One region of the Shewanella sp. Isolate7 genome, then DNA from elsewhere that is predicted to be linked to it. Evidence: predicted binding sites of a transcription regulator. Region 1 holds the regulator's gene; the other holds the start of a gene.
The links. Region 1 encodes LexA, which represses DNA repair genes until DNA is damaged. Its sites were predicted from a motif close to TACTGTATNNNNATACAGTA; they were not measured.

Region 1 (11,608 bases):
GGTAATTGCGCATCGGCATTGGCTTCGAGTCTTTGCTGGTTAAAGCAGAAGCACTCCGTCTTGTGGAAGTAGGCCGCGCCCTGACCCGGAGAGACAGAGGGGATCGCCTGTCCGACAATCTGCTGCGCCGAGAGGTTCTTGGCGTGAAACTGAGTGCGGACCACCTCACCCGGATGCACCTGAATACGTTTCATCTCGGGGGCGAAGACCCAGGGCATATCTTTCTGAGTCTGAGCCATAAATTCGACCGTTACCGTACGGCTGGTGTCTATGGTCACCGCCTTATATTCGGCGGCGGTCGATTGCGTCTTACCATTGATGCCTAATTTTTCACATAGCACATCGTATAGGGGTACCAAGGCGAATCCGAAGCCAAACATGCCCACGCAACCTAGTAGCAATAGGCCGATCAGCTTACGGTTGGAGTACGCCTTAGTGTCCGTCATGCTATTTCACCTCGGGTGGTGTCGAGAATGAATGGTAGGGGGCCGGGCTCGGCAGGGTCCACTCCAGACCTTCGGCGCCATCCCACGGCTTGCTGGGTGCTGCCTCACCGCCGCGAATGCACTTGATCACCACCACCAGGAAGATCAGTTGCGACAGGCCGAAGGCGAAGCCGCCGATAGAGACAATTTGGTTAACATCGGCAAACTGAATCGAGTAGTCCGGAATACGTCTCGGCATGCCTGCCAGCCCCAGGAAGTGCATGGGGAAGAAGAGCACGTTCACCGAGATGACGGAGCACCAGAAATGCAGCTTGCCGAGCTTCTCGCTATACATGTGTCCCGTCCACTTAGGCAGCCAGTAATAAGCCGCCGCCATGATGGAGAAGATGGCGCCCGACACCAGTACATAGTGGAAGTGAGCCACGACGAAGTAGGTATCGTGGTACTGGAAATCCACCGGCGTGATGGCCAGCATCAGCCCGGAGAAGCCGCCTATGGTGAAGAGGATGATGAAGGCCAGCGAGAACAGCATGGGGGTCTCGAAGGTAAGTGAGCCGCGCCAGATGGTGGCGACCCAGTTGAATACCTTCACCCCGGTCGGTACGGCGATCAGCATGGTGCAGTACATGAAGAAGAGCTCGGCGAACACAGGCATCCCTGTGGTAAACATGTGGTGCGCCCAGACCAGGAACGAGAGGATCGCGATGCTGGCGGTGGCGTATACCATGGAGGAGTAGCCAAACAGTTTCTTGCGGCTGAAGGCGGGTACTATGGCCGAGATGATGCCGAAGGATGGCAAGATCATGATATAGACCTCGGGGTGGCCGAAGAACCAGAAGATATGCTGGAACATCACAGGATCACCACCGCCGGCGGCATCGAAGAAGCTGGTGCCGAAGAACTTGTCTGTCAGTACCATGGTGACCACACCGGCGAGCACTGGCATCACGGCGATCAGCAGGAAGGCGGTGATCAGCCAGGTCCAGACAAACAGTGGCAGCTTCATCCAAGTCATGCCGGGGGCGCGCATGTTGACTATGGTGACGATCACATTGATGGCGCCCATGATGGAGCTGATCCCCATGATGTGTACCGAGAAGACAAACAAGGCCGTACTGTCCGGGCTATAGGCCGTCGACAGCGGGGCATAGAAGGTCCAGCCAAAATTAGGGCCGCCACCTTCCATGAACAGCGAGCTAATCAGGATCGCAAAGGCGAAGGGCAAGATCCAGAAGCTCCAGTTGTTCATGCGGGGTAGGGCCATGTCTGGCGCCCCTATCATCATAGGGATCAGCCAGTTAGCCAGGCCGGTAAAGGCTGGCATCACGGCGCCAAATACCATGATCAGACCATGTACCGTGGTCATCTGGTTGAAGAAGTTAGGCTCCACCAGTTGCAGACCCGGTTGGAATAGCTCGGCACGGATCACCATGGCCATGGCGCCGCCGGTTAAGAACATGATGAAACTAAACCAGAGGTAGAGGGTACCGATATCTTTATGGTTGGTGGTAAACAGCCAACGTTTTATTCCCGTGGGATGCTCCTCATGGTGGGTCGAATGTTCGCCAATATGAGTGGCATCCATATCTGCTTCACGCGTTATTGCATTCATAATGCCTCCCTATTGACCTGCTTGATTGACGTCTGTTGCCTGAACCATATCGCCTGTGTTATTACCCCAGGCGTTGCGCTCAAAGGTGATCACCGCAGCGAGTTCCTGAGGCGTTAACTGGCTGGCAAAGGCCTGCATGGCGGTACCCGGCTTGCCGTGAAGCACTATGTCGATGTGGTTATCAACGGGCCCTGTGGCGATGGCACTGCCCTTGAGTGCCGGGAAGGCGCCCGGCAGACCCATGCCTGTGGCCTGGTGGCAGGCGGCGCAGTGGCCGAGGTAAACCTGCTCGCCCTTAGCCATCAGCTCATCCATGCTGAGGTCGTCTAAAACCACTGCTTTAGCGTCATCATTAGAGGAGGCCGGCTCGGTTGACTCGGTCGTTGTGGCTGCTGGTGGAGGTGTCGGTTGAGCCGTCTCGGCATTTGTACCGGCATCTGTGCCGCTTGGCGCACCTGAGCTTGCCTGGTTAACGTCGGCTGCCTGAACCATATCGCCGCTGTCGTTGCCCCAGGCATTACGCTCGTAGGTCACCACGGCGGCAATTTCTGTGGCGGTCAACTGCTGCGCGAAGGCCTGCATCGCCGTGCCAGATCGACCGTGTAGCACCACAGAGAGGTGATCGGCGACAGGGCCTTTGATGATTGGGCTGCCGATGAGCGAGGGGAATACACCCGGCAGGCCGGCGCCATTTGGCTGGTGGCAGGCGGCGCAGCGGGCCATATAGACCTGCTCACCCTGGGCCATCAGCTCATCTTTCGACAGGGTCTTAGACAGGGCGGCCTGAGCCTCGGCGGCGGCCGCATTGGCCTTGGCCTCCTGTTCTACAATCCAGTTATCGAAATCGGCTTCCGAGAGTACCTGCACCACGATGGGCATGAAACCATGGTCTTTGCCGCAGAGCTCGGCGCATTGCCCCCGATAGATGCCGGGCTTGTCGATACGGGTCCAGGCTTCGTTGATAAAGCCTGGGTTTGCATCTTTCTTTACCGCGAAGGCGGGGACCCACCAGGAGTGGATCACATCTTCTGAGGTCATCAGGAAACGGATCTTACGATTGACCGGTAGCACCAGCGGCTTGTCGACTTCCAGCAGGTAGTGTTCGCCTTTGTCCTCCTTGCCCTCTATCTGTTCTCTGGGAGTGGCGAGCAGGCTGTAGTAGCTAATGTCTTGATCGAAGTAGCTGTAGTGCCATTTCCATTGGGAGCCTGTGATCTTAATGGTGAGATCGGCATTGCTGGGATCTTCCATGGCGATCAGTGTCTTGGTGGCTGGGATGGCCATAAGGATCAAGATGACAAAAGGTACGATCGTCCAGGCGATTTCTACCTTAGTGCTCTCATGAAAGTTTGCCGCGACGGCACCCTTAGAACGCCTATGGTTGATGATGGAGTAGATCATCACGCCAAAGACGACCAGGCCTATGGCGCAACAGATATAGAGAATCGTCATATGCAGGCTAAACACCTTATTACTGATCTCTGTGACCCCTGATGTCATATTCAGGGGCATATCTGCTGCGAGTATGGTGGGCGTAAATAGCAACGCCAGCAAACAACACAACACTTGCTTCACTAGACTTCTCCTCTGTCAATTGCGAAGGCAACTACAAAGAAGAGCCACACAGTATGTCTCGGCTCTATGCAAACTCTTCAGTTCCCAAAAAAGCAACGATGACTTCAAAGTGCGTCGGTGGTGAAACTCTTGTTCTGTTGGTGGTGACCACGCTTGCACTTACGGCTGAATATATCAGACCAATTTCAGCTTCCGTGGGCGAGGTGTTACAGGATTATTTTCGCCGCTCAAGCCGACAACCAAATTGTGCGATATAACAAATAATCGTTGATATCTATTACTAACTTAATGGCTGTTTAAATATTGATCAAGATCACTTTTATTTTATTTTGCTAAACAAAACAGACACAAAAACGCCCCTTGCGGGGCGTCTGTATGGAAAGGTAGTGCGAGGATGATCAGTGTAGCGAGCTAAACAGATTCGAGGGCTGATCGCTGCGATCCTCTTGGGAAAACGGGCTGGCAGGTAAGTGACCGTTCGCATCTTCGATCACTACTCCTAACGCGCGGGTATTCTTGGCGACGATCTGTAGCCGACGACTATCACGGGCATCCAAGGTTTGCGCCCAGCAGATCACCGCACTGGATGTACCACTTGTGAGGGCTTTTTCCATCGCCCACAGAGTTTCGACCTCATCCTTGGTGTGCACAAGTAATATACGATCCATGCGAACACCGCCGTCGGCCAGCATCTGTTTGTAGCCTATGTTTGGTGGGCTGATCAGCACCACCCACTGCCCCTGCTGACTGAGTCTGGCCAGTTCAGGAGTGAGAGCCTGAAGTTCCTGTTTGCCCTGAGTCGAACTTGCCGTCGTCGAGATAGTGTTTCTATCGCCGCGCTTAAGCGAGCTGTCGAGATCGACCCACAGCCCTGGATGGCGTGGCGCCATGCCCATGAGGTTGTTCATTGCCAGTCTCCATTTCGAATAACGCCAACGGCCAGGCCTTCTATACTCAGGCTCTGAGTGGTGAGATCGACGACGATAGGGGAATATTCTTCGTTTTCTGCATGAAGGAACACAGTGCTGCCACGCTTCTCGAAACGCTTAACCGTGACATCGTCTTCCACACGGGCAACGATGATCTGACCGTTTCTGGCCTGTTCGACCTTATGTACCGCCAGCAGATCGCCTTCGAGAATGCCGATATCCTTCATACTGTCCCCCTTGACCCTCAGCAGGAAGTCGGCGCTGGGGCGGAACATGCTTGGGTCAACCTGATAGTGTTGCTCCACATGCTCCTGAGCCAGGATTGGCTCACCGGCGGCGACTTGGCCAATGAGAGGCAGACCGAGATCTTCAGGCTCTTCCTCTTGGGTCAGCTTAATGCCGCGTGAGGTGCCGGGCATGATCTCGATGCAACCTTTCTTGGCCAGCGCCTTGAGGTGTTCCTCGGCAGCATTGGCACTCTTAAAGCCTAAGCGACGCGCAATTTCCGCACGGGTAGGCGGCATGCCGGTGTCGGCAATATTGCGTTTAATCAGATCTAAAATCTCGGCTTGTCTCGGGGTTAAGGGTCTCATGATTAATCCTGTCTTTCCATACAGTACCTGTCAGTATATACAGTATTTTATACAGTGCAAGTATTAACCAGATTTTCTGCCAGTCGCATCAAGCGATTAACGCGTAAAGCGCAGGCGGCTAGTCTCGTTGAGCCTGTTCCAGGGAGACGAGTAGATGATGGTAATCGTCGATGGCCGGGAAGTCGGCAAACTGCTTGTGCGGCTTTTGGCTGTCGGGGTTCTTGATCCCTAGCTGATAGCCTACGCCGGCTTTTTGGGCCGCCAGTAGAATGGGCTCACTGTCGTCGATAAACAGGCAGCGGCTGGGATCCAGGGAAAACTCATTAAACAGGTGACGCCAGAACTCGGGATGCTCCTTGGGATAGCCGGTCGTGTGGCTGGAGAGCATCTCGTCTAACCCGTTAGCCAGCTCGGTATGTTTGAGCTTCAACGCCAGACTGTGGGGATGGGCGTTAGTGACTAAGATGCGCCGCTTGCCGTATTTGGCGAGCGTGCCGAGAAAGGGCATGCTGTCCTGACGCAGCTGGATCCTGTCGACCAGGGTGTGATGCAGCGCCAGAATGTCCAGGCCCAACTCCTGTTGCCAATATTCGAGGCAATACCACTCCAGGGTGCCGAAGACCTTGGCATAGGCGCTTTCTACCAGTTGCTGGGCCTCGGTCGGTGGAATTTGCCGCTGCTGACACAAGGCCTGAGGCACCAGGCTGAGCCAGAAGTGGTTGTCGAAATGCAGATCCAGCAGGGGACCGTCCATGTCTAACAATACGGTGTCTATCTTATTCCAGGGAAACATAAAGGTAGTAAAAAAATTCCTTGGTTTGAGTTGTGGATTAGGCCCATCATAGTAAGATTGAGTGGTTAAGCAAACGCCATTTTTCAGGAAGTTCAATGTCGGACAAAAAGCCGCAGATCCTACATGCCGAAGTTGTTGCCCAGAGCCGTCTGTTTCAGATAGAGCAGGTGCATTTAAAATTTTCGAATCAGGTTGAGCGTCAATATGAGCGCATGAAGGGTAATACCCGCGGCGCCGTGATGGTGGTGCCTGTGCATGGCGAGGAACTCCTGCTGGGACGCGAATATGCGGCAGGCACCCATAGTTACGAGCTGGGCTTTCCCAAAGGCTTGGTGGATCCAGGCGAGACCCATGCCCAGGCGGCCAACCGAGAGCTGCAGGAGGAGATCGGCTTTGGTGCCCGTAAGTTGACCCATCTGATGGAGCTGAGCCTAGCGCCGGGCTACTTTGCCAGCAAGATGCAGATCTTCGTTGCCGAGGATCTGTACGAGAGCCGATTGCAGGGTGACGAGCCCGAACCCATAGAGCTGGTGCGCTGGCCATTGAGCCAGTGGTCTGAGTTGTTATTAGAAGATGACTTTTCCGAATCTCGAAGCGTTAGCGCCTTGTTTTTGGCACAGAAACATCTAAAACTAAAGTAGTTAATCCGAATTATCATATTAGGCATTGCCAGATGTAGGCTGTTGGAGTTGTGATGAAGCCAGAAGAGTATGTTGAGCAGGCGATTTCGATTGCCATCGAGGCGGGAGAAGCCATTAAAGGGATCTACCTCGAGGGCAGTTTTGACAAAGAGGTGAAATCCGACAATACCCCGGTGACCTCTGCCGATATCGCGGCCCATAAGATCATCGCTTCCCAGCTTAACAGTCTCACCCCTGAGATCCCGGTTTTATCCGAAGAAGATGCCGATATCCCCTACGTCGAGCGCGCCGACTGGCAGCGCTACTGGTTAGTCGACCCCCTAGATGGCACAGGCGAGTTTATTGCCGGTAGCGGTGACTTCTCGGTGATCATCGCCCTAGTCGAGCACAATCGCCCTATCATGGGCGTGGTTTATGTGCCTATGACGGGCGTGGTCTATTACGCCATTGCGGGGCTGGGCGCCTATAAGCGCAGCAGCAAGGGCGAGGTGCGTATCGCCAGCAAACAGCTCACCACAGACGATGAGCCTTGTTTGCGCCTGGCGGTGAGTCGTCGTCAGGATCCCCAGTCAGTATTGAAGCTTTTCAATCATCCCAAACACTGCGAGCTAGTGGTGCTGGGCGGTGCGGCGCTTAAGAGCTGTCTGGTGGCGGAAGGCCGCGCCGACTGTTATGTGCGTATCGGTCCTACGGGTGAGTGGGATACGGGCGCGGCGCAGATCATTATCGAAGAGGCAGGCGGCCAGGTGATGGATCTCGAGCTACAGCCACTGAGTTATAACGAGCGTGAATCCTTGGAGAATCCCAACTTTATCGTCGTGGGATCGACCCACCTGCCATGGGACGAGCTGTTAACCCGTGAATAATCTCCCTCATATTTCTATCAAGGCGGCTGGTAAGCACCAGCTGCAGGCGCTCTATCGTCTGGAGCAGGGACTATTTGGTGCTCATGCCTATCCAGACTTCTTCTTTCGCCAGAGTTTCGACTGCTGGCCAAGCGGCCTGCGAGTCGCTTGTGACGAAAACGAATGTCTACTGGGCTACATACTGCTGGCCAGGAGCGAACGGGTAGACAGTGCCTGGATCCTCTCGGTCGCCGTCGATAGTGCTGCTCAGGGGCGAGGCATAGGCAGGCGTTTGATTGTAGAGTCCTTAAGCGCGCTACCCGCTAGCGTGACACAGGTGAAGCTCACCGTGGCGCCGGATAATCCTGCCAGGTACCTCTATGCCAGGTTAGGCTTTGTTGAGCAAGGGCTGGAGGCCGACTACTTCGGTCCAGACGAAGACAGAGTTCTCATGACACTCTGCCGATAAATTTCCCTCTTTATTCTGGTCGCCGAAAAATAATCTTATTATGAACGTTGTTTTTTATTTTGCTTGCTGGTAACTTGAACGCAAATTGACAGAGGGATGGGGCCGAGATGGCAAGACGTAAGGAACATACTCATGATGAGATTCGGGCGATGGCAATCGCCGCCGTGCTGCAGCATTTGGCGGTCGAGCCACTCGATAGCCTGAGCCTGCGCAAGGTGGCTCAAGTTGTCGGCTATGTGCCCAGCACCCTGGTGAATCTCTTCGGGAGCTATCAGGGTCTGCTGCTAGCCGTCGCCGAGTTGACGCTGGATCAGCTATACCAGCGCCTGGCTTCTAATGCACAAGTCTCTCAAGCCTATGACTCGAATCCACTCGAGGCAATGGCCAACGCCTACCAGCAATTTGCCTTCGAGCAGCCTAGAGCCTTTCAGCTGATCTTCGAGCTTAAGGCAACCGATGAGCTGGGGCTGAGCGAGCATCATGCCCGGCTTATTGCGCAGCTGTTTGCCTTGATAGAGTCTTGCCTGGGCGAGCTGTTGCCCGAGCTATCCGGTGAGCAACGATTACTGGCGAGCCGAGCCCTGTGGGGGGGCGTGCATGGCCTGGTGTGTCTGGCGCTGGACGATAAGCTCTTTGCTCCCGGGATAAGTATCGAGGAGGCCATTCGCCACCATATCGCGGTTCAACTTAAAGGATTGGGTTATCACAAGGAGGCGTTATGCTGTTAACCAAGCGGTTTTTTCCCTATTTTGCCACTCAGTGCCTGGGGGCACTCAACGATAATATCTACAAGAATGTGCTGCTTCTGATGGTGACCTATAGCCAGATAGAGGATCTGCCCATCAGCGTAAACCTGTTCGTTAACCTTGCCGCCGGCGTGTTTATCCTGCCTTTCTTCCTGTTTTCCGCCCACGCGGGAGTGGTGGCCGACAACATGGATAAGGCCAAATTGATCAGACGCTTAAAACAGCTGGAACTGGTGATCATGTCCTGCGCGGCCATGGCGATTCTGAGCCAGAGTTATATGGTGATGTTAGTGCTGCTCTTCTTAACCGGCAGTCAGTCCGCCTATTTCGGGCCGGTAAAATATTCGCTCCTGCCTCAGGCCTTAGCGGAAGATGAGCTGGTGACGGGCAATGCCTGGGTAGAGATGGGCACCTTCTTATCGATCCTGATAGGCACACTCAGCGCCGGGCTTCTGGTGGCCAGCGACAAGGGCATTATCGCTACCGCAGCGACCGTGTTTGTACTGGCCGTTGCCGGCTACCTGGCCAGCCGGGCGATTCCAGCCATGCCGCCTCAAGGCGCGATCACTAAGATTCGTTTCGCGCCCTTGTCGGGAACCTGGCGCAGCATAGCTAAGGTCAGAAAAACCCCGAGTATCTGGATGGCGATCCTGGCGATCAGCTGGTTCTGGTTTCTTGGGGCGACCTATCTGACCCAGTTTCCCAACTTTGCCAAGCTGCACCTGCATGCCGATGCGACCGTGGTGTCGCTCTTGTTGGCCCTGTTCTCTATCGGTATCGCGGTGGGCTCCTTCCTGTGTGAGCGTTTCTCTTTTGGACACGTCGAACTGGGTCTATTGCCCTTCGGTGTGGCCGGGCTCACCCTGTTTGGTGTGGATCTATTGTGGTCACTCCCCGAGTTGCCGGCCCAGGCCGAGACCGTCTATAGCTTTAGTCGCTTCATCGCCGAGTCGCAGCATTACCGGGTGATGTTTGCCCTGTTTATGGTGGGGGTGAGCGGTGGTCTGTTTATCGTGCCTCTGTATGCCTTCATTCAGTCGCGCGCCAATAGGGGCGAGTGTGCTCAGGCAATCGCCGCAAATAACATAATGAATGCCCTGTTCATGGTGGTCTCGGCTGCGCTGTCTATTCTGCTGTTGGAGGGCCTAGGTTGGGCCATCACAGATCTCTTCTTATTGTTGGCGCTGCTCAATGCCGTGGTTGCCCTGTATGTCTATAGTCAGGTGCCTGAGTTTACCCAGAGATTTGTCAGCTATCTGCTGAGCCATATTTTGTATCGCGTCACCGTGACCGGCCGCGACAAACTCCCCAGCGAGGGCGCCGGCATCATAGTGTGCAATCACGTCAGCTATGTGGACGCGCTGATCATCATGGGCGCCTCGACCCGTCCGATCCGTTTCGTGATGGATAAGTCTATCAGCGAGATGCCACTGCTTAAATATCTGTTTCGCCACGCGGGAGTGATCCCCATCTGTTCCCCGCGTCAGTGTGAGGCAACCTATAATCAGGCGTTTGAGGCTATTCATCAGGCGCTGGCCAATGGAGACTTGGTGTGTATCTTCCCCGAGGGGCGCCTGACCCCTAACGGTGAGCTGGGCGAATTCCGCCCCGGCATCGACAAGATCCTCGCCCGCGATCCTGTCCCAGTGATCCCCATGGCGCTCAGTGGTCTCTGGGGCTCCTACTTCAGTCATAAGGATGGTCATGCCCTGAGCACCAGACCCAAACGCTTCTGGTCTAAGATATCGGTTGATCTCGATGATGTGGTGTCGGGTACCGAGGCTAACCGCCATCTGCTGCGCGAGCGGGTCGAGGCCATGCTGCCCTCATCCTAGCGGCTTGCCGTTTTTGCTAGAAAAAGCCAGGCATGATGCCTGGCTTTATGTTTTCGGTGGTTTAACTTTATAAGGTTTTAGTGTGCTAGGGCCTGTTGACCTTTTGATAACAAATTTTGTTCTAATTGAGCACGTTCAAATCGCGGCATGAGGCTTGTAGTATAGTTATTCTATATAAAAACCGAGTAACAAAGAGTTGAACGTGCTCAAGACGAATCCTGCGGGCAGCGTCTGTATCATTTTTCTACTGCGTTATCGCTCATTGATGTAGCACACCACATTACAATCGCTCTGCCTTGTATAAAAGCGATACAGAATGCTGCAAAAATGAACGCGAAAGATAAACAGGCCCTAGCGAACGGCGTATTCATCCAACCATTGATGCATGGCCTTATGGTCGCCCTGGAAGATCACCCGCTCGGCTTTCTTGGCTATCTGATACTGATACATGGGATCGTAATATTTGCTCAGTAGCAATTCGATCCACTCAAGGTGCGCCTGGGTATCGCCACACTGTAGCTGCACCGCTAATGCGTCTCTTATCAGCTGTTGCAGCTCGTCGTGTTGTTTACCGCCGAGGCGTTTCTTGATACCTGAGATGCTGTTTGCCAGATACTCACTAAATGCGTCGAATCCGGCCTCTTCGCCCAGACGCTCGATATAGCCCTTGTGCATCTTGTGGACATATTCGTCCAGCAGGCGTGTCAGCCTGGCCTCGAGCGGCTCCTCAAGGATGATGACACTGGCGGTCTGCATCCCCATGTAGAAAGCCTTGGGTAGCGCAGAGCGTCCAATGAGATAGCTCTCATCTTCTAGCAGCAGATCCCGCGCGGCGCTCTGGTGGTGTTTCAACAGGGCGACCCCTAAGCTATTTTCGAAGTTGATCTGCGTCGGCTGCGCCTCATGGTAGCGACCGAAACTCGAGCCCCTATGATGGGCGAGCCCTTCGAGATCGACCGCCTCTTGCCGCTGCAGCAGAAAGTCTGTCTTACCGCTGCCGGTTATGCCGCTGAGGATCAACATAGGTTTCACCTCTGGCGCCCTGTCTATGGTGTCGATAAGGAACTGACGCATCGCCTTATAGCCGCCTTGAATGTAGGGCACGGCTCTGCCAGCCTCGGCTA
Region 2 (11,608 bases), on a different contig from region 1:
GCTGGCATGTTTGATGCCGCTAAGCGATAGATCGGCGCCTTCGAGCCAGAATTGACTGTCTGTGCCGAGAAGCTCGGCATATTGGGTGGCGATATTTGCTTCGAAGGTCACGCCCGACTCGGTCAGCTGGGTATGGGTGATCTGGCCTATGGTGATGCCGCGATAGACGATGTCGGCGCCTGTGCTTAGGTTATCTGCGTCATTGGCCGTGAGGCTGAAGCTAATGCCGCCCAGGGCATGCTCTTTATCCTCGAAGATGGTGAAGGTCTGATTGACGTTCGCCTGCTCGCTGCTACTTTGTGAAGAGAAGCTGACGCCACCGGCGAGGATGGCCGAGAGGCTCTCAGTCTTGACCTTGATGCCAGATAGTGACGCGTCCAGCGCCAGCCCGGAGACATTCCAGAAGCGTGAGTCCTGTTTTACCAGGTGGGCATACTTCTTCTCTATGTATGCGTTAAAGAGGATGCTGTCGTCGTTCACCAAGCGATAGCTGACTATTTTGCCGACCGGGATCTGACGGTAAAACACCTGTGAGCCCACATCCAAAGAGCCGAGGGAAGGGCTGGTGAGTTCGATCATTAAACCATCTGAGCCCGGCGCCACCGGCGGGGCCTGATCTTCGGCGGTAAACTCGTTCTTGTAATCGCCTTCGCCTGGCTGGATGGCGATATAGTTACCCGAGAAGAGGGCGTCTAGCCCTTCTACACCCGTGATCGATGCCTTAGGGGTCACCAGCCAGAACTTGGTCTCATCACGCAGGAACGGGGTCGAGCGGTAATCCATCAGCAGATCCACATAAACGCCCTGGAGTTGATCGTCGATACTGATATCAACCACCTTACCCACGGTTAAGCCCTGGTATCTGACCAGCGTCTTACCCACGTCTATCCCCGTGGCGCTGGGAAAATGGATGCGCACCTCGACGCCAGACTCGCGAATGCTCTTGATCCCGAGCCAAGCTCCCAGGGCCAGAGCGATCAGAGGAAGTAGCCAGATGGGAGAGAAGAGTTTTTTCTTAACGACTTTTGGTGTTTCAATTTGTGTCATCTTTCGATTCCAATCGGTCCCAGAGTAAACGCGTGTCTAATACTTTTGCGGCCAGCTGTGTTAGCAGAATCACCAAGGCGAAGGCGGTGGCCGCCGGCGCCGGCTTGGCATCCCAAATCTGTCCCATGTTAATGAGCGCCGCGGTAATGGAGATCACAAACAGATCCAGCATGGACCAGCGACCTATCCATTCGATGATATGAAAGCCTGCCATGAGCGTTTTTTTCGAGATCGGCAGGCGATAGCTGATCGCCGTCAGGTAAAGTGCCAGGCCAAAAATTTTCAACATGGGCACTAAGATACTGGCGGTAAACAGAATAATGGCAATAGGTAAAAGGTCTAGGTGCACCAGGTGGTTGATGCCGCTGAAGATGGTGTCCTGGCGTACCTGCCCCTGACTGGTCATGATGGTGATGGGGTAGAGGTTCGCCGGAAACAGCAAGATGGCGGCGGTGATCAGCAGCGCCCAGCTCTTCTGCACACTGGTGCGATCCCGGCTCTGCACCGCCTGTCCGCAGCGTGGACAGCTGCCCTGATCGAGATGGCACAGAAACTTACAGGTAGGGCAGTTGGTCAGCCCCAATGATTCGCCCTGGGGAGGCCTGCTGTGCTTACTCATCCAGCACGCTCCACATATGTTCTATGTCATATTCCCGCTGCATGAAGATCACCATGATAAACAACATGGTGAAACAGAAGGTGCCTACTCCGAAATAGAGGTCGGTGTAATCTGAGAGCTGAAATACCGAGACGAAGATGCTGATCATGTAGATCTCAAGCATGGAGAGTTGCGCCAATAAACTGTGCTGCTTCAGCAGCTTCTTATAGATATTGCGAAAGAAAGGGATCTTGAGTCGGTATTTGACGATCAGCACCTGGGTGAGTATCGATAGGATAAGCAGGCCAGGGGCGATCACCGCCGCCACCAATACGGCAATGCCCACGACCCAATAGCCCTGAGCGGCCACGGCCATGGCGCCTCCGGCTATGGTGGTGGTGCGAATGCTGCCGAGAAAATGCATCTCAAGCACAGGAAAAAAGTTGGCGGGGAAATAGAGCACCAGCGCAGTGATACACAGGGCTAACATGCCATTGACGGAGCAGTAGGGGGTATCATAGAGATTGGTATGGCAGCGTGGGCAGAGAGCCCGCCCCCCAGTTGGCAAGGCGCGTTTTCTCACGACCAGATCGCAAGCACGGCAAAGAACGATACTCTTATCTAACACCTCTGTTTTCATATCTGTTCTGGGGCGCTTCCTGTCATCTAAGGCTATATCAATAGTGAGAATTTCTTGATATAGACCAGTAATCTATTGCCTATAAGATATTACTATAGTCAATCTATTGAAATACCTAATAAGGTGGCGCCTAAATCCGGCGCCAATAGTTGCGCAGATTCTAACAGATAAAGTTTGAGACTTGCATAAGAAGTTGTATTTATGAGATTCTACAACTGTATATAAAAACAGTGCGAGGGCGAATATGGCAGTTATAACGAAATTTGTCGTAGTCAGAGAAGGGGTGGAGAAGATGACATTCACATCTAAGAAGGAGGCGGATGCCTACGATAAGATGCTCGATATCGCGGATAATCTTCTTCCTTTTATTGAGCAAGTTGATTTAGGCTTAGATGAAAATGCATTAGAACAACTTTGTTTCTACATGGCAGAACATAAAGATCAGCTCATGGGACTCTTGAAAGGCGGCCCCGCAACTAAGGCTGCACCGGCAAAGAAACCCGCCAAGAAAGCAGAAACGAAAGCTGAAACGAAAACATAAATTGTTAGGAAATTTGTATGAGTACACCTTGTTACACGACGCTTACCCGTCAAGTTGAAGCCCTGTTTAGCGGCGAAGATAACCTCGTCGCGGCGATGGCAAACTTCTCGGCGCTGCTCAACGAGCATCTGGATGATATTAACTGGGTCGGCTTCTATCTGCTGCAAGGTGATCAGCTGGTGCTGGGCCCCTTCCAAGGCAAAGTGGCTTGTACCCGTATTCCGATGGGGAAGGGGGTATGTGGCACGGCGGCCCAGAGTGATACCACTTAGCGCATCGAAGATGTCCATGCGTTCGATGGCCACATCGCCTGTGATGCCGCCAGTAACTCGGAAATTGTGATCCCACTGCGCCGTGACGGTCAGGTGATCGGCGTGCTCGATATCGATAGCCCCTCCTTCTCTCGTTTCGACGAGGCGGATCAATTGGGGCTAGAGTCCTGCGTAAAAAGTCTGGAAAAGGCTTTATTTGCTTAAACTACAACCAATTTTGCACAATTGATGGTCGCTTTCGTCTGGCGCGCCCTTATAATAGGCCGCTTGATGAATTCAAAAACACGCCGTGAGAATTTTCATTAGTTGAAATGAATACATGGCGTTTATTGACTGTAATTGATAAGGTATGTTGGATTGCGTGGTCGCCGCCTAGTGGCATATAAGCGACCCGATGTCTAACCAATATGAACGACACGCCAGTGCCGACGTTAACCCGGCGAGGTGATAGTCCCTTTTAAACTGTGGAAGTAATGATGGAATCAACAGAAAAGTTGACCGACACCAACGCAATTCTTGCGTATTTATATGAAACATTTCCTTTATGCTTTATCGCTGAAGGTGAAACTAAGCCTCTAAAAATAGGATTGTTTCAAGACTTGGCTGAAAGGTTAGCTGATGATTCTAAAGTCAGTAAAACGCAATTAAGAATCGCCTTACGCCGTTACACCAGTAGCTGGCGTTACCTGAAAGGGGTTAAGGCTGGGGCACAGCGTGTCGATCTCGACGGCAATGAGTGTGGCGAGCTTGAGCAAGAGCATATTGACCATGCACAGGCTACACTGAAGGAGAGTCAAGAGAAGGCTAAGGCAAAGCGTGCAGCGAAAGTGGCGGCAGAAAAGGCTGAGAAGCCTGGTCCTAAGTCTGAGAAGAAAGCCTTCAAGAAGCCACAGCCTAAGCGCAGCAGCAAACCAGCGCCTAAAGCGGCTAAGCCACAGGTTGAAGCCAAGGATTTAACCCCGGCAACACTGACCGAGTTGAAACCAAATCAACGTGTGAGTGTCAAACTAGGTAAATCACCTGTTGCAGGTGTTGTCCTGGACATCAAGAAAGAAGATGTTCAAGTACAGTTAGATTCAGGATTGACGGTAAAAGTCCCGGTAGAGCATATCCTGTTATAACTGTTCATCGTTTAAAAGGAGTAACTTGTTGATGCGAAAACTCACTCTGGCAGCATCCATTGCCAGCATCTTTGTAGGATTCTCGGCATGGGCACTGACGCCCAGTATTCCATCTAGCGAGTTGCCCTCTCTAACGCAAGAGCCGCAACATAAAGTAGCGAGCAAGCGAGTAACTGATAAGTATACTCGCTCTCATTACCATAGATTCGATCTGGACGATGCCTTCTCCGAGCAGGTGTTTGAGCGTTATCTTAAGCAGCTCGATTACCGCCGTAATGTTTTACTTCAGAGTGATATCGACAGTTTCAAGCCTTACGCCACTCAATTTGACGACATGCTGAAAAGCGGCGATCTCACCGCCGCCTATAAGATGTTCGACATAGTGCAACAGCGCCGTTATGACCGTTTTGCCTACGCATTATCTTTGCTTGATAAGGAGATGGACTTCAACGCCCCAGGTGACAGCTATCAGTATGATAGAGAGGATGCTGCATGGCCTAAAGATGAGGCCGAGCTTAATGAGTTGTGGCGTCAACGCGTCAAGTACGATGCCTTAAACCTTAAGCTGACCAGTAAAAACTGGGATGAGATCGTTAAGGTGCTCGAGAAGCGCTATAACAATGCTATCAAGCGTCTTAGCCAGACCAAGAGTGAAGATGTCTTCCAAGGTGTGATGAACGCCTTCTCTCGCAGCGTCGAGCCGCACACCAGTTACCTGTCGCCACGCAACGCCGAACGTTTCCAGATGGAGATGAACCTGAGCCTCGAAGGCATAGGCGCCGTGTTGCAGATGGATGACGATTACACAGTGATCAAGAGCCTGGTGGCTGGCGGCCCTGCGGCCAACAGTGAAAAATTGTCACCGGAAGATCGCATCGTGGGTGTCGGCCAGGAAGGTAAAGAGATTGTCGATGTGATTGGTTGGCGACTGGATGACGTGGTCGAGCTGATCAAAGGGCCTAAGGGCAGTAAGGTTATTCTGCAGATCCTGCCTAAGAAGGGCGGCTCTTCTGCCAAACCAATCGATGTGACCATAGTACGTGACAAGATCCGTTTAGAAGATCGCGCCGCGACCTCTGAGGTGATCGAGCCGGAAACCGGTAATTATGCCGGCCGCAAGGTCGGGGTGATTAAGATCCCAGGTTTCTACATGAATCTGTCTCAAGATGTCACCAAAGAGTTAGTCAAACTCAAAGAGGCCAAGGTTGAAGGTGTTGTTATCGACCTGCGCGGTAATGGCGGCGGTGCATTAACCGAAGCGACGCTGTTAACAGGCCTGTTTATCGAGCAAGGCCCAGTGGTGCAGATCCGTGATGCTAACGGTAAGGTGTCGCAAAATCGCGACAACGACGGCCGTGTGACCTATTCCGGTCCGTTGACCGTGATGGTAGACCGTTACAGCGCCTCGGCGTCAGAGATCTTCGCCGCCGCGTTGCAAGACTATGATCGCGCGCTTATCGTGGGTGAGTCGACCTTTGGTAAGGGCACAGTGCAGCAGCATAAGAGCCTGGGTCGCATCTATGATATGTATGACAAGCCTATCGGCCATGTGCAGTACACCATCGCCAAGTTTTATCGTATCAACGGCGGTAGCACTCAGCTCAAAGGTGTGACACCGGATATTCCGTTCCCGAGTGCACTCGAGCCGGGTGAATACGGTGAAGCCGAGGAAGCCAACGCCTTGCCTTGGGATAAGGTGCCTGTGGCTCAATACGGTACGCTTGGGGATATCACCCCCGAGCTAGTGACCAACCTCGATTCGCGTCACCAGCAACGTATCAAGAAAGATGTTGAATTTGGCTATATCGATCAAGATATTGCCGAGTTTAAGAAGAGCCACAAAGAAACCAGCGTCTCTCTGGTAGAGAAAGAGCGCGTGGCCGAGCGCGAAGCGAACGATGAGAAACAACTTGTTCGCCTCAACGAGCGCCGTGCGGTGGCAGGGCTAGAGGCACTTAAGTCTCTGGATGATGCCGAAGAAGATGTGAAGGCACCGGACGCATTTCTCGACGAGACAGTCTATATCACTCTGGATTTAGTGGATATGGAAAGAGTGGCTAAAAACCAGGCGAAATAATATTGAGCCAAATTTTTTAAAAACGCGCTATTGGCGCGTTTTTTTATAATCTTTTCAGATGAGGGAATCTAAATGGCACAGGTTAAGGCCAAATATTTAAAAGACTATCGCGCACCAGATTTCACGATTTCTCATGTGGATCTCTCTTTCGTGCTCGATGGTGCCAATACTCAGGTCACCGCGGTGAGTCAGGTGAAGCGTTTAAACGACGCCGCCCAGACGTTAGAGCTTGATGGTGAAGGGCTGAGCGTGAACCAGCTACTGCTTAATGGTAAGACTTATGATTATCGCGTCACCGATGGCCAGTTAAGCATAGAAACCGACTTAGCTGACTTCGAACTGACCATAGTGACTAAGCTGGATCCCCAGGCTAACCAGGCGTTAGAAGGTTTATACATGTCTGATGGCGCCTATTGTACTCAGTGTGAGGCAGAGGGTTTCAGACGCATCACCTATTTCCTGGATCGCCCCGATGTACTGGCGGTCTACAAGGTGCGTATCGAAGCCGACAAGGCGGCGTTTCCTTATCTCTTGAGTAACGGTAACCGCGTCGACCGTGGCGATCTTGAAGGTGGGCGTCACTTTGTTTGCTGGGAAGATCCTTTCCCGAAACCGGCATACCTGTTTGCCTTGGTAGCTGGGGACTTCGATCTGCTCGACGATAGCTTTACCACCAAGAGTGGCCGCGAGGTGGCCCTGCAGGTCTTCGTCGACAAAGGCAACCTGCACAAGGCGCACCATGCCATGGCTTCGCTGAAGAAGTCGATGGCCTGGGACGAGAGCCGCTTCGATCTCGAATACGATCTGGATATCTACATGATAGTCGCGGTGGACTTCTTCAACATGGGCGCCATGGAGAATAAGGGCCTCAACGTGTTCAACACTAAATATGTGTTGGCGGACAAAGACTCGGCAACGGACGAAGATTACCACGGCATCGAGTCGGTAGTGGGGCACGAGTATTTCCATAACTGGACGGGTAACCGTGTCACCTGCCGTGACTGGTTCCAGTTGAGCCTGAAAGAGGGCCTGACGGTATTTCGCGATCAGGAGTTTAGCTCAGACGTGGGCTCAAGGGCGGTCAACCGTATCCACGCCATTAAGGTCATAAAGAACCAGCAGTTTGCCGAAGATAGCGGCCCTATGGCCCACGCGATTCGTCCCGAATCTGTGATTGAGATGAATAACTTCTATACCGTCACTGTGTATAACAAGGGCGCAGAAGTGATCCGCATGATGCATACCCTCTTGGGTGAGCAGGGCTTCCAGGCCGGAATGAAGTGTTACTTTGAGCGCCACGATGGTCAGGCGGTCACCTGTGATGATTTCGTGGCGGCGATGGAAGATGCCAGCGGTGTGGATCTGACTCAGTTCAGACGCTGGTATAGTCAGTCTGGTACTCCAGAACTCACGGTTGAGGAGCGCTATGATGCCGAAAAACAGGAATATCGCCTGAGTCTGCGTCAACACACGCCACCGACGCCGGAGCAGAGTGAGAAGTTGCCGCTGCATATTCCGCTCGATCTCGAGCTTATCGGCAGCGATGGCCGCTCGCTCCTTAGCCAGGTCTTTAGTATCACAGAGGCAGAGCAAGAGTTGGTGTTTAGTGACATGAGCGAGCAACCTGTGCCTTCGCTGCTGCAAAACTTCTCTGCGCCGGTGAGGCTCAACTTCGACTATTGCGTGGATCAACTTATCCACTTGATGCGTTACGCCAGCAGCGAGGTGGCTAAGTGGGAGGCCTCGGCGGCACTCTTTAGTCAGGCGGTTTGGCAGAATGTGGCGCACCTTAAGGCGCAAAAGGCGATGTACGTCGACCCTCGTTTGGTCGATGGCGTCAAAGGTTTGCTGCTAGACGAGCAACTGGATCAGGCGCTGCTCGCCGAGGTACTTAAGTTCCCAAGCCTGAATACCCTGGTAGAGCAGGTGAGCCGAGTGGATCTCGATGCCCTGGCATCGGCCCGCGAATTTATGCTGGAGGAGATCGCCTCTGGTTGTGAAGATGAGTTGCTGGCACGTTATCGTGAGCTCTTATCTTTTTACAGCGCCGGAGCAAGGGCCCTTAAGAATGCTTGTCTGGGATTATTGCTACAGACCTCGGATGCGCATCAGAGCCTGGCGCAGCATCAATATGAGCAGGCAGCTAACATGACAGATAGCTTGGGCGCGCTGGCTGCGCTTAATCTCGAACAGTCTGAGTTGCGTACCAGCCTGCTGCAAGATTTTCAGCAAAAATGGGCCGACACCCCCTTGGTAATGGATAAATGGCTGACGCTGGAGGCGTGCTGTCCGGGTGAAGATCGCTGCGATGCGCTGCGAGAGCTTACTCAACACAGTGCCTTTAGCTTTGCCAATCCAAACCGGGTGCGCTCCTTGATAGGCGCCTTTGCGGCGGCCAATCCTGAGGTGTTCCATCGCATCGACGGCAGCGGCTATCGTTTCCTGACCGAGGCGATCATCAAGCTCAATACCCTGAACCCTCAGGTAGCGGCACGCATCATCACACCACTTATTCAGTTTAAGAAGTTTGATGAGCAGCGCCAGAAGCTGATGCGAGCAGCCCTGGAAGAGATTTTGGCCTTGCCGGATCTGTCGAAAGACCTCTATGAGAAGGTGTCTAAGGCGCTAGCTTAAGACCTTAGATTACGGTGCTAGATAAGCGCCTAGCCTATGCGTTAGCGATTGGCCTAAGATAGAGAGGGCGGGGTGCTTGGCATCTCGCCCCCTTTACTGTTAGATGATAGATTATGATGATATTTACCTTTCCCATGCAGGTGAGTTACCAGGAGTTTCTCAATTATTATCAAGGCAGTATCGATAAGATTGAGGTGAAAGACAGTTCTGGTAAGACACTGTGGATCCACGCCCGTCACTTCAGACCCTTTCTGACAACTTCCGGTATCAGGGGGTACTTTCGTCTACAACTCGATGATGAGGGTCAACTCGTTTCCCTCACCCAACTTTAAGGTTTTAGAGTATATACTTCAAACGAGTGATTTCGTTTCATCTCTGCCTTAGCTCACTAGGATACAAGTTTAATTACCTGTTTATGCTTGCTTTTTCAACGGACGTTTTTCATCTGGTACGACTTGTTATAAAGGATTTAAATCGTGTGTTTGAATTAATGTAAGCCCTTTAGCTTAAGTGTACAAATATCAAGGTAATTTTCTGTTTTTTCGCCTTGCTCATCACCCCTAAATGCTGTAACAATGGTGTTACCTGTACGCTAACAAGATGTTGGCCACCATTCCTATAACAAAGAATCCAGCAGGTTACGGAGAAGAGCTAAAATGAAAAACGTTAAAAATGGCTTTAACAAGTCAGCGCTAGCTTTGGGGATCGTCGCAGCGTTGAGTATTGGAGCGACATCAGGCGTGCAAGCCGTGTCGTTCGATTGGGGAGAAGTGCAAGGCTCGTTCGATTCAACATTCAGTGCCGGTGCAAGCTGGCGTGTTGAGGAGCGAGACTGGGATAATCAGATTGGTAAGGTGAATCACCCGCGCTTCGACTGGTCAAATTATTCTGCATTCGGTAACACTAAATATACTTCGGCCGAGATTTGGGCTCAGCCGGGTTCTTACTCGAGCAACGGTGACTTGAGTAACATGCTCTATTCTCAGGGTGACGTAACCTCAATGGTGTTCAAGGGATTGCATGAACTGTCACTTAAGTATGAAAATTTCGGTCTGTTTGCCCGTGGCATGTACTTCTACGATCAGAAGGCCAACAACGGCAGTTATGGCTACAGCGACCCGATAACCGGCAAGGAGTATGATCCTTGCGCCGACTCGGAAGCCTCTGAGGTACAGTGTAAAGATGTGCGCCTGTTAGATGCCTTCATCTATGGCGATTTCGATTTCAACGACGGTGCTAACCCACTGAGCGTTCGTATCGGTAACCAGGTGGTGTCATGGGGCGAAAGCACATTAATTCCGCACGGTATAGGGGTGATCAACCCGGTCGATCTTAACATCCTCAATGCGCCGGGTGCCGAGCTTAAAGAAGCCTTTAGGCCACAAGGCATGATTTGGGCGTCACTGGGTGTAACAGAGTCTCTTTCTGTCGAAGCCTTCTATCAATATGATTGGGAGCCAGTTTGGGTGCCAACCCCAGGCTCATACTTCTCGACCAACGATTTTGCCGGTTACGGCGGCTATGCACAAAATGCCCAGCTCGGCTTTAATGCCAACCCTGACATCAACCTAGAGTTCCTGATAGACGAGTATCAGAAGCTGGCGACCATGGTGGCATCGGGTCAGTATGACGCGGCGACACTGGGTTCATTGGCGTTAGCCTACCCGACTAAGGTGACCCTGATGCAAGATCAGGCGAGCGCCAGCGATTCGGGTCAGTACGGTATCAAGCTGGGTTATTACGCACCTGAGCTGGGCGAGACTGAGTTTGGCTTCTACTACATGAACTATCATAGCCGTCGTCCGCTGATCAGCGGCACAGCGGCGAACTTTACCCAGGAAGCGATTGGTCAAGACTTAGCGACCCTAGCAGCCCTTGGGGCAACCGGCGGCACTGTGGATCGTCAAACCTTGCTGGGTCTGGAAACCTTCTCCAAGGCGCAGATCGAATACCCAGAAGATATCAAGCTATACGGCTTTAGCTTCAATACCCTGATCGGCGATACCTCCGTTGCCGGTGAAATTGCCCATCGTCAGGATGAGCCACTGCAGATTGATGACGTTGAACTCCTGTTTGCTGCTATGCCACAGCAGCTGGCAAATGCCGGGCTTCGTCCAGATCTAGACGGTATCTCACAGGTGAAGGGTATTGGTTCAGGTGAAGCCGCAGAAGGCTATATCCGCCGCGATACCACTCAGGCACAGGTAACCTTTACCCATCTGTTTGGTCCGACACTGGGCATGGATAACCTAGTGATGCTGGCCGAAGTTGGTGGCGTGTGGATCCATGACATGCCAGGCTTCGACGAGCTGCGTCTCAATGGTCCTGGCACGGCGCGTTCGGGTGGTAACCCAGATATGCCAGGTATCATCGAGGCTGTTCATAACGGCCCTGAAACGAATCCTTTCCCAACGGATTTTGCCTGGGGTTATCGTTTAGTGGCTAAGGCCGATTACAACAACCTATTTGCCGGTGTAAACATGTCGCCTCGCATCATCTTCTCCCATGATGTTGACGGGATCACCCCAGATCCTATGTTCCTGTTCACCGAAGGTAAGAAGTCCGTCGCTATCGGCGTGAACTTCGATTATCAGAGTCGTTGGGGCGCAGATTTCTCATACAACTCCTTCTTCGGTGGTGTCGGCACGACGAATCTGATGTCAGATCGCGATTATGTG

Region 2: the regulator LexA is predicted to act here: its motif matches at 2,499-2,518, upstream of L1D47_RS09795 (YebG family protein).

What each region holds. Positions count from the first base shown of each region.
Region 1 covers NZ_JAKEVJ010000010.1:6,580-18,187, reverse strand. The annotation lists gene L1D47_RS03760 (cytochrome c oxidase assembly protein) at 1-446, opposite strand, end outside; gene ctaD (cytochrome c oxidase subunit I) at 448-2,031, opposite strand; gene coxB (cytochrome c oxidase subunit II) at 2,068-3,633, opposite strand; gene L1D47_RS03745 (SulA-like leucine-rich domain-containing protein) at 4,032-4,541, opposite strand; gene lexA (transcriptional repressor LexA) at 4,538-5,155, opposite strand; gene yrfG (GMP/IMP nucleotidase) at 5,274-5,948, opposite strand; gene nudE (ADP compounds hydrolase NudE) at 6,044-6,589, shown strand; gene cysQ (3'(2'),5'-bisphosphate nucleotidase CysQ) at 6,643-7,455, shown strand; gene L1D47_RS03720 (GNAT family N-acetyltransferase) at 7,448-7,903, shown strand; gene L1D47_RS03715 (TetR-like C-terminal domain-containing protein) at 8,011-8,631, shown strand; gene L1D47_RS03710 (MFS transporter) at 8,622-10,484, shown strand; gene mnmH (tRNA 2-selenouridine(34) synthase MnmH) at 10,836-11,608, opposite strand, start outside.
Region 2 covers NZ_JAKEVJ010000031.1:18,810-30,417, forward strand. The annotation lists gene L1D47_RS09780 (MlaD family protein) at 1-1,047, opposite strand, end outside; gene L1D47_RS09785 (paraquat-inducible protein A) at 1,034-1,666, opposite strand; gene L1D47_RS09790 (paraquat-inducible protein A) at 1,659-2,285, opposite strand; gene L1D47_RS09795 (YebG family protein) at 2,530-2,826, shown strand; partial or broken gene L1D47_RS09800 (GAF domain-containing protein) at 2,844-3,302, shown strand; gene proQ (RNA chaperone ProQ) at 3,575-4,219, shown strand; gene prc (carboxy terminal-processing peptidase) at 4,251-6,296, shown strand; gene pepN (aminopeptidase N) at 6,369-8,930, shown strand; gene L1D47_RS09820 (DUF2835 domain-containing protein) at 9,047-9,262, shown strand; gene L1D47_RS09825 (DUF1302 domain-containing protein) at 9,587-11,608, shown strand, end outside.